3 regions of the Priestia sp. 53B2 genome follow, and region 1 is predicted to be linked to each of the others. Evidence: riboswitches for the same ligand, from Rfam matches in the RefSeq annotation. Region 1 holds a riboswitch; each other region holds the start of a gene.

What was found. Region 1 has a riboswitch for lysine ahead of lysA (diaminopimelate decarboxylase). Riboswitches for the same ligand answer to the same signal wherever they lie in the genome.
Region 2: it holds a riboswitch for lysine, as region 1 does, so the genes downstream of both, ACN6NE_RS24800 (amino acid permease) here and lysA (diaminopimelate decarboxylase) in region 1, are expected to answer to the same signal.
Region 3: it holds a riboswitch for lysine, as region 1 does, so the genes downstream of both, ACN6NE_RS08225 (aspartate kinase) here and lysA (diaminopimelate decarboxylase) in region 1, are expected to answer to the same signal.

The regions. Positions count from the first base shown of each region.
Region 1 is NZ_JBLZXA010000027.1:510,289-514,580, forward strand. It holds gene ACN6NE_RS23115 (dicarboxylate/amino acid:cation symporter) at 1-834, opposite strand, end outside; gene lysA (diaminopimelate decarboxylase) at 887-2,215, opposite strand; lysine riboswitch at 2,361-2,543, opposite strand; gene ACN6NE_RS23125 (CBO0543 family protein) at 2,610-3,122, opposite strand; gene ACN6NE_RS23130 (NAD(P)/FAD-dependent oxidoreductase) at 3,458-4,292, shown strand, end outside.
Region 2 is NZ_JBLZXA010000030.1:42,571-46,862, forward strand. It holds gene ACN6NE_RS24790 (ethanolamine ammonia-lyase reactivating factor EutA) at 1-899, opposite strand, end outside; gene thiT (energy-coupled thiamine transporter ThiT) at 1,055-1,633, opposite strand; TPP riboswitch at 1,697-1,797, opposite strand; lysine riboswitch at 1,972-2,156, shown strand; gene ACN6NE_RS24800 (amino acid permease) at 2,259-3,698, shown strand; gene ACN6NE_RS24805 (hypothetical protein) at 3,735-4,103, opposite strand; gene ACN6NE_RS24810 (GNAT family N-acetyltransferase) at 4,207-4,292, opposite strand, start outside.
Region 3 is NZ_JBLZXA010000008.1:937,087-941,378, forward strand. It holds gene ACN6NE_RS08215 (succinate dehydrogenase cytochrome b558 subunit) at 1-105, opposite strand, end outside; gene ACN6NE_RS08220 (YslB family protein) at 595-1,122, shown strand; gene ACN6NE_RS08225 (aspartate kinase) at 1,174-2,406, opposite strand; lysine riboswitch at 2,548-2,725, opposite strand; gene uvrC (excinuclease ABC subunit UvrC) at 2,791-4,292, opposite strand, start outside.

The sequences.
Region 1 (4,292 bases):
ATTGACCGGAATAGATGCAGCAGAAGAACAGGTAGCAATAGCGGTGATAGAAGGAGCAGCTGCATTTTTCCAAAACAGCTTAATTCCTGCTTTACCGCCAGCAATCCATGCATATAGCGTAAAGAAACCGAAATAGTAAACGATTGCAATTAATAAATAAAGAATAAATGCTCTAGCGTACCCTTGTAAGATCTTTGGTCCAAGTTCTCCTACTACAGTAGCAAAATAGCATCCTAAACCAATTGGAGCATAGTACATCACAATTTTAACAACCTTCATCGATACTTCTTGACCCGAAGTCAGAAATTTCGCCATAGGCTGTCCTTTTTCACCGGCCATTGTGGTAGCAATACCGAAAATAACGGCAAAGACAATTAATTGTAAAATATGCTCTTTCGAAAATAACTGAACAAAATCAGGTACAGTAAATGTGCTAACAAGCTGATTTAAAAGCGTCATTTTTTCAGCTGTATTTTCACTGTCACTCATCAATTCTTTAATGGCAGAAGTATCTACATTATGTAGCGGGTTGTAAAGTGATGCGCCTAAAAAGCCTAAAACGGCTGAAACAGCAGCAGTGGCGACAAACACAACGGCAATTCCTAGCATAATTTTACCAAGACGTTTCATTTCGTTCATGTTTGCAATCGCCGAAGCCACACTAAAAAAGACAAGGGGAACGATAATCATGAACATCAAATTAAGAAACAAATCACCAAAAGGCTTCACGACTGCCACATCGGGTCCAATAGCATATCCTGCTATCCCGCCAATTAAAATAGCGAGAAGCAGAATAAGCGATGATCTGTACGTTTTAAATACACTTAAAACCATAGCTAGATTTCCTCCAAACACCAATAGCTTCTTTACTACGCAAGAACAGCTATTATTTGCTCATTGCATACGTAGTAACGACTGGCTTTACATCTTTACGCACCAAATCTTCGTATGTTTCTCGCTCTACAGCAAGACGAGCTTCTCCATTTTTTACAAATACAACAGCAGGGCGCGGAATACGGTTGTAATTGCTAGCCATTGAATAGTTGTAGGCACCTGTAGAGGACACTGCTAATAAATCTCCTTGATTAACGCGCGGTAAATCAATATCCCAAATAAGCATATCTCCTGATTCACAGCATTTACCCGCAATTGATACTGTTTCATCTTTTTTATCCGTCACTCTATTAGCCAAGACAGCTTCATGTTTTGCATCGTAAAGAGCAGGACGGATATTATCGGTCATACCGCCGTCAATTCCTACGTATTTTCGTACACCTGGAATCTCCTTCGTTGATCCAATTGTATAAAGCGTTGTACCTGCTTCTCCTACGATGCTTCTTCCAGGCTCAACCCAGACTTCTGGAAGGGTATAATTCTGTTCAGTTAACGTGCGGCTTAGCTTTTCTGTCAGTGCATCTACATAATACTCAACTGGAAGAGGAGAGTCGCTTTCGGTATAACGAATACCAAAACCACCACCTACGTTCAAAACTTTTACTTCAAATTCCATTTTATCACGAATGCTGAATAAGAAATCAGTTAAAATATCAATGGCACGAGAAAAACCATCTACTTCAAAAATTTGCGAACCAATATGACAATGAATGCCTAAAAGATCGTAGTAAGGCTTTTCTAACGCAGAACTTACTGCTTTCATGGCTTGGTCATTGGAAAGACCAAATCCAAACTTGGAGTCTTCCTGTCCGGTCATAATATACTCATGTGTATGGGCTTCAATCCCTGGAGTAACACGCAGAAGAATAGATGCTTTCTGTTTGCGCTCAGCTGCTAAGGCATGCAAAACTTCAAGTTCGGTAAAGTTATCAACAACAAAACAGCCAATATTCGCATCAAGCGCCATTTCCATTTCTTCAATCGTTTTATTATTTCCGTGAAAATGAATGCGTTCAGCTGGATATCCAGCTTCAAGCGCTGTAAATAATTCGCCTCCTGAGACCACATCTAGTGACATATCAAGCTTCGTTAAAAGGCTAGCCATTTCCATACAAAGAAATGCTTTCCCTGCATAGGCGATTTGATATGAAAATCCGCTTCTTCGAAAGGCTGAATGGAAGGCCTTGCATTTCGTTTCAATTAATTCTTGATCGTAGATGTATAGGGGAGTGCCGTATTGTTTTTTCAGTTCGACCGTATCGCACTGCCCAATTTCTAAATGATTGCTGCTGTTAATTTTACTCGTTCCATGTAAGTACATAATCCGTATCCCTCCATTTAAATCATTCAACTATAACTTTGAACTTTGATGGTCAGTAGAAAAACACAAAAAAGACCCATGAAGTGATGTTCACGCGTCTTGGTTTCATAATAATAAAGTATTATTACATTCTAGGCATCAACATCTCTTCAATAGCTCTCCACAAACCAAATGGTTTGTGACAGCTCAGCATTTATTCAATACTGAACCAGTATATGAACACAATGGATGTTTATATACTTCGGCACGAAATCCCTTTTACTTATCTTCACAGACTCCATTAGTCTCCAATAAGTGACTCTTGATTTCATGCACCTCTATTCTCAGAGAGGAAAATTATATTTAAATGTAATTCCTATTATATTTCCTTTTCCTCCGTCTAGTCAATGAAAAGTTAAGGCATAGGAATATCAAAAAAAATAAATAAGAAAGCTATGAAGCTTCCAGATAGAATCCAAGCAGCCAGTGCTGTCTTCTGATGAATGACTAAAAGTGAGAACGTGACAATATTGAAGAGAAAAGAACACAGCAGCGACCATCCATAATGATGAGTGATACTGTGATTAACATAAGCAATGAACTCAATCACAGTAAATAAAAGCGCCCACAAAAGAATCCACCACAGCCGGCCGTTTACATGCAGCGGCAGCCTTCCTAAAAAAACCGGTATAACAAACGGATAAATAATTAAGGTTATTCCAAGGGAAACCATTAGGTGATCGGGTAGAAAAAGATGATCAATACCAACAGGGTGAAATACCCATACGCGGTGATGAAACAGCAGCACTTCATAAAGCAAATTCCCCGTGACCCAAAACAGCAAAGTAGGATAGTATTCTTGATACCTTCGCCACTTGCCAAATAGTAAACCAAGAATGATAAAAAATAATACAAATGAAGATTGCATACGCTCTCCTTAAAATAATGGTTACTTCTTTTTATTTACATATTATAGTGGTTTTATTCTTTCATTTTTTTATTCAGAAACCATAATAAAAAAGCGGTAAGCGCAGCGTTAAATATGCGCGATCACTATTTGTGGTTTGCTTCATCTCACTATAATCTCCGTAAAAGAACTTATTGCGCTTTTGTTTACAATGAAAGGAGCTATATGTCAAAGTCAGCAAGACTCAAAAATAAGCTCAAAATAGCTTCGCCTAGTATGTGACTTCTTTTTTTGCTATGCTAAAATTGCGTACATATAGCATGAGAATACTAGAAGAAAGAAAAGGGTGTTTTGGTATGAAAACATACATCGTAGTTGGAGCTGGGATACTTGGAGCTTCTACAGCATATCATTTAGCAAAAGCAGGAGCAGATGTGACATTGATAGATCGCAAGGATGCTGGTCAAGCTACTGATGCAGCAGCAGGGATTGTTTGTCCATGGCTTTCGCAGCGTCGAAATAAAGCATGGTACCGCTTAGCAAAAGGCGGCGCCAAGTACTATCAAACATTAATTCAGCAATTAGAAGAAGATGGAGAAACGGATACGGGATATAAGCGAGTAGGAGCAATTAGCTTACATACTGAGGAACAAAAGCTTGCAAAAATGGAAGAAAGAGCATATAAGCGTCGGGAAGAAGCTCCTGAAATAGGCGAGATTACACGTTTATCCGCTAAAGAAACACAGGCTTTGTTTCCGGTTCTTTCGGAAGAATACAGTTCAGTTCATATTAGTGGAGCCGCTCGCGTTAACGGGAGAGCTCTTCGAAACGCACTTGTGAATGCAGCGAAGAAAAACGGTGCAAAAATAATAGAAGGAAACGCAGAACTACTTTATGAAAATAATCAAGTAACGGGCGTTGCCGTAAATGGACAAACCCTTCTAGCAAGTACAACAATCGTAACAGCAGGAGCGTGGGCAAATCAATTACTAGAGCCTCTTGGAGTGAAATTTTTAGCAAGCTTTCAAAAAGCGCAAATTGTCCACTTGCATCTCCCTGATTTAGATACAAAAGACTGGCCCGTTGTGATGCCTCCAAGCGACCAATATATTCTTTCATTCGAACAAGGTCAAATTGTCATTGGAGCAACACATGAAAACGACACGGGTTATGACTTGAGAGTAACTGCTG
Region 2 (4,292 bases), on a different contig from region 1:
GCTTGAGATACTTGGATGGATTGAAAATGATATGCTAGAAGCGGACCAACGTCTCCGTGTATGGCCACTTCCTTCACTGTTTTTGGCTTTTGTTTCTTCATCATTGCTCCTACTCCTCCTGAAACCATGATCGTTTCAGGAGGTATAGAAGATCTTGTATGAGGAGAAACGAGCAGCGAGGAACTTTGATTCAGCGCTTTTACATAATTCACGGTTTCTTCAGCTAGTAATTGACAGATAGACGAGAGCTTTTCAAATGTTTCTTTTTCACCTTCTCGCAGTATTAAAGAATTATTTTTTAAAAATTCAGTTAAATAAGGTGAAATGTAGGTTACAAAACCGTCTGAATTCAGACGAATTAACCTTCCCCCCACATGCAGTGTAAACGTTTCTATCACTTTTCCATTTTGACATAAAGCGATGTTAGCAGTTCCTCCCCCTACATCAATATTGGCAATTACTGCATTGGTTTCAGCGGAACGTTGAATTGCTCCTGATCCTTTTGCTGCTAATATTCCTTCCAAGTCAGCGCCGGCTGTTGCAACAACAAAATCCCCAGCATGTTCGGCTAGATAGTGAACGATACTTTCTGCATTTTGCTTTCTAGCCGTTTCTCCTGTAATGATCACAGCGCCTGCCTCCACTTGATCTAAGGAGATTCCTGCATTCTTATACTCTTGTTCTAGTAGTACCGTTAATCTTTGAACATCGATTTCAACATCGTTTAGCATAGGGGTGGTATAGATAGAACTTGCATACGTTACGCGACGATCAATAATTTGACAGCCTGGCAGCGTAAACTGATTTTGTTGATTTGCTATTAACAGCTTGCTTACAATCAGTTTTGTTGTGCTTGTTCCAATATCTAAACCTATGCTCGTTATCCATTTCTGTAGCATGCTATCAATCCCTTATCTCGTTTGAATATGGTGATTATCATAAAACAATTTTTTGAATATTTCACTAACTATGTTATCAAACCTGACACACTTTGTGTAAACAAAGGTGACAAATGACAAAAAAGACTAAATCTTGGTAGATTTAGTCTTTTTGCTTATGATGAGTGTGATTTAGTTACAATCATTCTTGATGCCGATGGAATTAACAATGAAAGAATGACTAAGCAGGCTATTAGTGACCCTACCATTGAAATCCCGTTCATTGAAAAAGAATACCATAGAGCGGACATGCCCTTTGGCGCGTATGATCCCCAGAAAATAATACCCGCAATAAAGTGCCAGAAATACCGTGCGAAGCTGCCGATAACAAGGGATAAAACAATCAAAACAAAAGCTTTTGATCTGTTATTGTTAGCTAAATTTATTTTAATAGATTGCGAAAAAATACCTCCAAAACCTATAAAAGCAAAAGCCACAATATATTCAATAAACGTTTGTAGCGCTGTTAAAATATAAGCCGTTCCTGTTGCCAACTGCAGCAGCCCCCATAATAGACCAGATAGAGCTCCGCCTTTTACTCCCCAGCGAAAGCACATAATAAAAATGGGCACCATGGAGAACGAAATACTCACAGCCGTTGCAATCTTAATGGAAGGCAAAAGATCAAGTAGAAGTGCCAATGCTGCAAAAATGGCTATTTCAATTTTAGCCTGTAAAGGTAATGCTTTATTCACGTTTCTCACTCCTGTTTTTTGAATCATTCATATCAAACGGTTTACACAGGAGTAAGCAAATATATGCTACTATTTCCACATTCCTACGCTAGCGTTAACTAACAGGTTCGAAGGGTCTGAACAATTTGTTCACTCTCAGCACGGCGGCTCCCCCTGTGGTACGTTCGGATATTTATGTAGTATTATGACAACATTCATTATACCATATGTAACAAAATAGATTCGAGAGGTTTCAAAGATGTTTCTATTTTCTGAATCTATTTTTTATAATGACAATCGTTTTAGTATTTGGTATACTTCTTTTATGTCAAATGAATATAAAAAACCCTCATCCTAATCGATGAGGTAGAGGTCGCAGTTTTTAATAGTAAAGCAACGGAAATGCAGAGAACATTGAGGATGTTGCTTGAAAGGAAAAATTGCCGAAGTTTAGATCACTTCTCGGTTGATTTAAGCTGGGGCTGTCTCCGAACAGGAACAGAACTGTCACATCATGCAAGTGATGTGAAGAGCTATCTTCACGGAAGGCTGACGCGGTTTTCAGATTTAAAAGCGCGCACATATACTGCGGGCTTTTTTTATGTTATCCCGTCTCTTTCCGTACATTCGAAAGGAGTATTTATCTATGCAAGAGCAGCAAGAATTAAAACGTGGGTTGAAATCTCGCCACTTAACGATGATTTCATTAGGAGGAGCCATTGGAACAGGCTTATTCCTAGCAAGTGGTGGAGCAATTCACACAGCAGGACCAGGGGGAGCGCTTTTAGCTTACGCTATCATTGGTGTCATGGTTTACTTTTTGATGACCAGCCTGGCGGAGCTCGCAGCTTATATGCCTGAAGCTGGTTCGTTTAGTACGTATGCGTCTCGGTTTGTAGATCCATCCTTTGGTTTCGCTCTCGGCTGGAACTATTGGTATAACTGGGCTATTACGATTGCAGCTGAATTATCCGCTGGAGCCCTTATTATGAAATTTTGGTTCCCAAACTCTTCTTCTATTTTATGGAGTGCCCTGTTTTTATTAATTATGTTTGGGCTTAACTACCTTTCTGTAAAAGGATTTGGTGAATCTGAATTTTGGTTTTCGTTAATTAAAGTAGTAACGGTTATCATCTTTTTAGTTATTGGTATTATGATGATTTTTGGTATCTTTAACAATGAAGCACCAGGTTTTAAAAACTTCACGCTTGGTGATGGACCCATTCACGGTGGATTCTTTACTGTCCTAGGTATTTTTATGGCTGCTGGTTTTTCATTCCAAGGAACAGAGTTGCTTGGAGTCGCAGCTGGAGAAAGTGAAGATCCGGAAAAAACGGTTCCTCGCGCAGTTAAACAAGTCTTCTGGCGCATCTTGTTATTTTATATTTTAGCTATTTTTGTTATTGGGATGCTTATTCCATACACAGCGGATTCATTAGCAAGTGATGATGTGCGGGTAAGTCCGTTTACTCTAATATTCGAACGATCAGGTCTGGCGTTTGCAGCATCGGCTATCAATGCCGTTATTTTAACAGCCGTTTTATCTGCTGGTAACTCAGGTATGTATGCTTCTACGCGTATGCTGTGGAACTTAGCGAAAGATGGAAAAGCACCAAGGTTCTTAGCAAAAGTAAATAAACGAGGCGTTCCGGTTAATGCTTTAATCGCAACGGCACTTGTCGGTACACTTGCATTTGGTGCTTCATTTTTTGGAGACGGTGCAGTATACACGTGGTTACTTAACGCTTCTGGTATGTCTGGTTTTATTGCTTGGTTAGGAATTGCAATCAGCCACTATCGTTTTAGAAGAGCATTTGTTGCCCAAGGTCATGATTTGAGCGAACTTCCATATCACGCAAAACTTTTCCCGTTTGGTCCTATCTTTGCCTTTATTTTATGTGCTGTTGTTATTTTAGGTCAAAACTATTCGGCGTTTATGGGTGATTCGATTGACTGGTACGGTGTACTTGTTTCTTATATCGGACTTCCTTTATTCTTAATTGTTTGGTTAGGATACAAATGGACGAAAAAGTCAAAACTTATTCCGTTAAAAGAATGCCAAGTAACAGTGAAAAAATACGAATAAAAAAAGCTCTCTATTCAAAAGAATAGAGAGCTTTTTTTATGTGATCTGATCAGCAAAATGAAGAGATATATATGCGGGCTGATTTTTCATAACAAGCATATAACCTTTGAGGGGACGATTACAGTAATCAGCAGCTTCTATATAATAAATATGCTGAATTAACCTGCTTAAATGGGTTACAAAAGATGGAAGTTGATGAGTAGGAATGCTTTGAATGTAGTCTATGATTTCTTGTTTAGTTTGAAGGCCCGAATGGGTACATTCTAACAGATGAAAAAGCGGATCTGCTGCTATAGTAGATAGTTCAGAGTTGTGTTTGATTCTATTCAGCTGGATATGCAGTTCGTTTTTGGACCATCTTTTTGGAATAGCTCTTAGATGCTGATATTGAAAATGTGTATTCATGATAGCTAACACCTTTCGTATTAAAATAATAAAACGACTTATTATTTTAATAACCTTTACACATGAAACTAAAACGTTACAATGTGTAAAGGTGTCATACATCTTATAAAATAAGCTGATAAAAAAGCACATCTTGCCACTGATTAAATTTCCAGCCTACTTCTTTAAATTCTCCGCAAAATGTAAAAT
Region 3 (4,292 bases), on a different contig from region 1:
CGCGAAATGATTCACAACTAAATGCTGTGTTAAGAAAATCCCGATTGGTATTACCCCAAGTAATGAATGGATTCTCCGATATTGAAACTCTCTGTTTGCCGCCATCTGCGTAGACCCCCCTTAGTTAAATGAACATAGTTTGTGAAGAACTTTCTTACTCCCACTAGACAAATAGATTAATCGTGAATAGAGGAAATGAAAACCTTTGCATTTCCTAATAAAGTATGTGACAGGTTAATTTTACTCCCATCGATTAAGAGCGTCAAGGCAAGATATTTAAATCTTCTATAAAATATAAATTTATAAAATTTTATATTTGTTAACGCTTACTATATTGATGTTACAGATTTTTTCTTTCTATTATAATATTGCTTGCCACAACTAAGTAAGCGTTTACTTTATACTTTTATTGTAAACAAGTTCACAAAACATTTACACAGGTAAAAGTACCCTTTTAAAAGGTATATTATGGATTTTTTATCTTTACATCTAACTCTTTTTACCATAATAAAGATCCTCTTACATTTTATTAAAAAAATGCGTGAGAGGTTTTTTAGATTTGTATATAATAGTAGTAAAGAAAGAGGGGAAAGCATGAGCAATTTACAAACAGAATCACAGCAAGAACTTGAAGAGACGATGGAAACATCAGAACCTAATGTCACAGCTGAAACAGAGAGAACTCTTGATCACGTTTCATATTTCGGATACAGCCTTTTGCGTGACGTGTTAATTCCAGAGCTTCTTGGAGACGAAACGAATACCATTTCATACTGGGCAGGAAAACACCTTGCGCGGAAATACCCGTTAAATACAATGGATGAAATCGTCGCTTTTTTTAAAGCAGCTTCCTGGGGAACACTGACGCTCGCAAAAAAAGATAAATATTCACTAGAGCTTGAGTTATCAGGTGATGTGGTCAGCAAAAGATTTCAGCAGGAAACTTGTTCGTTTCATCTTGAGTCAGGATTTGTGGCTGAACAGATTCAGCGTCAAAACAACTGCCTAACAGAAGCCTACCTAACACATAAAGAAAAGAACGGAAAAGTGCTGATTTCCGTGCAGTGGGACCGAAAAGATATCTTACCTACCGAAACACGCGCGGAGCGTTATAAAAAGTAGGAAATACGTATATATAAAAGACGTGGAGATACCACGTCTTTTTTCTCTTCTTTATACTTGCACTGCTTGCTGCTCTTCTAATTCAAATGCTACGTGAAGCGTCTCAACAGCTTTTACCATATCAGCGTGCGGTACAACTGTAGATACTTTAATTTCAGACGTGCTGACCATCTTCACTTCAATTTTCTCTCCTGCCAGCACTTCAAACATTTCGGCTGCAACGCCTGGATTAGAAATCATGCCAGAGCCGACAATTGATACTTTAGCCAGACCGCTTTCATGTTCAATACGCGTATATCCTAAAGTAGATTTATACTCTTTTAAGACGGCAAGAGCGGCGTCTACGTCTACGGTTTTAATAGAAAATGAGATAGAGAGACGATTATTAGCCGTTACGTTTTGAATAATAATGTCCACATTTAACTGTTCTTTTGCTAATGCTGTAAAAATAGTAGAAAGAGTTTGCAACTCGTTGTTTAACCCTTCAATTGTCACCCGTGAAATATTATCTTCAAACGCAATTCCTCTTACGACTAAGTTTTGTTCCATTGAAACTTCCTCCTCAACAATCGTTCCATTCTCATTTTCTAAGCTTGAACGCACTTCTAGCGGTACCTGATAATTTTTTGCAAACTCAACAGCGCGCGGATGCAGCACCCCTGCTCCCAAATTGGCTAATTCTAACATTTCGTCATATGAAATAGAGTGAAGCTTACGAGCATCTTCTACATAGCGCGGATCTGTCGTAAACACTCCTGTTACGTCTGTATAAATATCACATTTTGCAGCTTTTAATGCTGCGGCAAGAGCTACTGCCGTCGTGTCAGAGCCGCCTCGACCTAATGTTGTAATGCTTCCATCTTCTGAACAGCCTTGGAATCCAGCTACTACTACGATTCGACCTCTATCTAATTGGCTTTGAATAAGAGTCGTGTCAATGTGCTGGATTCGTGCATTGCTGTGAACTGCTTCCGTCTGAATACCAGCTTGCCAACCTGTTAGCGAAGTTGCTTCATGCCCTTTGCATTGAAGAGCCATTGTTAACAGGGAAATCGTTACTTGTTCTCCAGTTGTAAGAAGCATATCCATTTCGCGTTTGCTTGGACTGCCCGTAATATCACTTGCTAATTTCACCAGTGCATCTGTAGTTTTGCCCATTGCCGATACAACAACAACTACTTGGTTACCGCGCTCTACTTCTTGGATAACACGGTTTGCTACATGTTGGATACGTTCAACAGAACCAACAGATGTTCCACCAAATTTTTGAACGATTAATGCCATAATTTTGTTCATTCCTTTTCAATAAATTTGCATATGCAGGATGATGAGAAGCTAATTTTTTTTACTCAGACAATAAAAAAAGCAATGAGATGAGCTCTCATTGCTTAACGAACGAAAATTATAAAACATAACCGTCCACTGCCGTGAGATAGCTCTCCAAGAATCTACATCTTGACAATCCTACGTTTATTCAACGCAGAACCAGCAATCATTACTATGAGGTAATGTTCACTTCGGCAAATTTCCCTTTCCGCATCATTCATAAGAGCTCATACCCTTCCTGATACGTACTGATTAAATTTGCACCTCTATCTTCACTTCATTTGATGAAGTGTCGTATGAAATTAGTTAATAGCTTATCAAATATTTTCTATTATTTCAAGACTATTTTTGCAATGTTTCATAAATTTTTTCAGCAATGTTTTGAGGAACACCTGAATTCCGAATATCTTCAACCGTTGCTTCTTTCAATTTTTTCACCGAACCAAAATACTTTAACAAAGCTTTTTTACGCTTTTCTCCCACTCCCGGAATGTCGTCCAGAACGGACTGAAAAGCGGACTTAGAGCGCACTTGACGGTGGAAGGTAATCGCAAAGCGGTGAACTTCATCTTGAATTCGCTGAAGCAAATAAAATTCTTGACTATTGCGTTCAAGCGGTATGATTTGAGGAGGCTCACCAATCATCAGGTTGGAGGTTCTGTGCTTATCATCTTTGACAAGACCTGCTGTAGGCACTAAAAGTCCCAATTCATTTTCGAGAACGTCCTGTACTGCAGCTAAATGCCCTTTGCCTCCATCTACAACAATTAAATCTGGAAGCGGAAGACCTTCTTTTAACGCTCTGGAATACCGTCTGCGAACTACTTCTCTCATGGAACTGTAATCATCTGGTCCCTTTACGGTCTTAATTTTATATTTGCGATATTCTTTCTTTTCCGGTTTCCCATCAACAAAAACAATCATCGCAGAAACTGGGTCTGTTCCTTGAATATTTGAATTATCAAATGCTTCAATCCGATAAGGAGCGGCAATTCCAAGCTCTTCTCCTAACCGTTCAACTGCGCCAACCGTGCGCTCTTCATCTCGTTCAATTAAATAGAATTTTTCACCGAGCGCAATTTTTGCATTTTTACACGCAAGTTCTACTAATTCTTTCTTTTTGCCTCGCTTTGGATGCTGAACCTCTACTTCTACTAATTTCTCAGCCAACTCTGCATCAATCGTTGCTGGAACCATCACTTCTTTTGGCTTAATATTTTTGGCATAAAACTGACCGATAAAAGTTAAGAAATCTTCTTCTGGCTCTTTATAAAAAGGAAACATAGAAACTTCTCGCTCAATTAATTTCCCTTGGCGAATAAAGAAAACTTGAACACACATCCAGCCCTTATCATAAGAATAGCCAAACACATCTCGATTAACAAAATCATTAAACGTTACTTTTTGCTTTTCCATTGTCGCTTCGATATGAGCAATTTGATCTCGATATTCTTTAGCCCGTTCAAAGTCAAGTTCTTCTGAAGCTTTTAACATTTTTTCAGTTAACTCTGTTTTGACATGCTCATATCCACCATTTAAAAACCGCGTGATATTTTCAATAATTTGTTTGTTTTGCTCTTCTTTTACTTCTTTTACGCAAGGAGCTAGACATTGCCCGATATGGTAATACAAACAAGGCCTGTCTGGCATGGTAGAGCACTTTCTTAATGGATAAATGCGATCAAGAAGCCGCTTTGTTTCATTTGCAGCTTGAACGTTAGGATAAGGACCGAAGTATTTCCCTTTATCTTTTTTTATTTTTCTTGTAATAACAAGTCGGGGCTGTTTTTCAGCTGTAATCTTAATAAAGGGATAACCCTTATCATCTTTAAGCATGATATTGT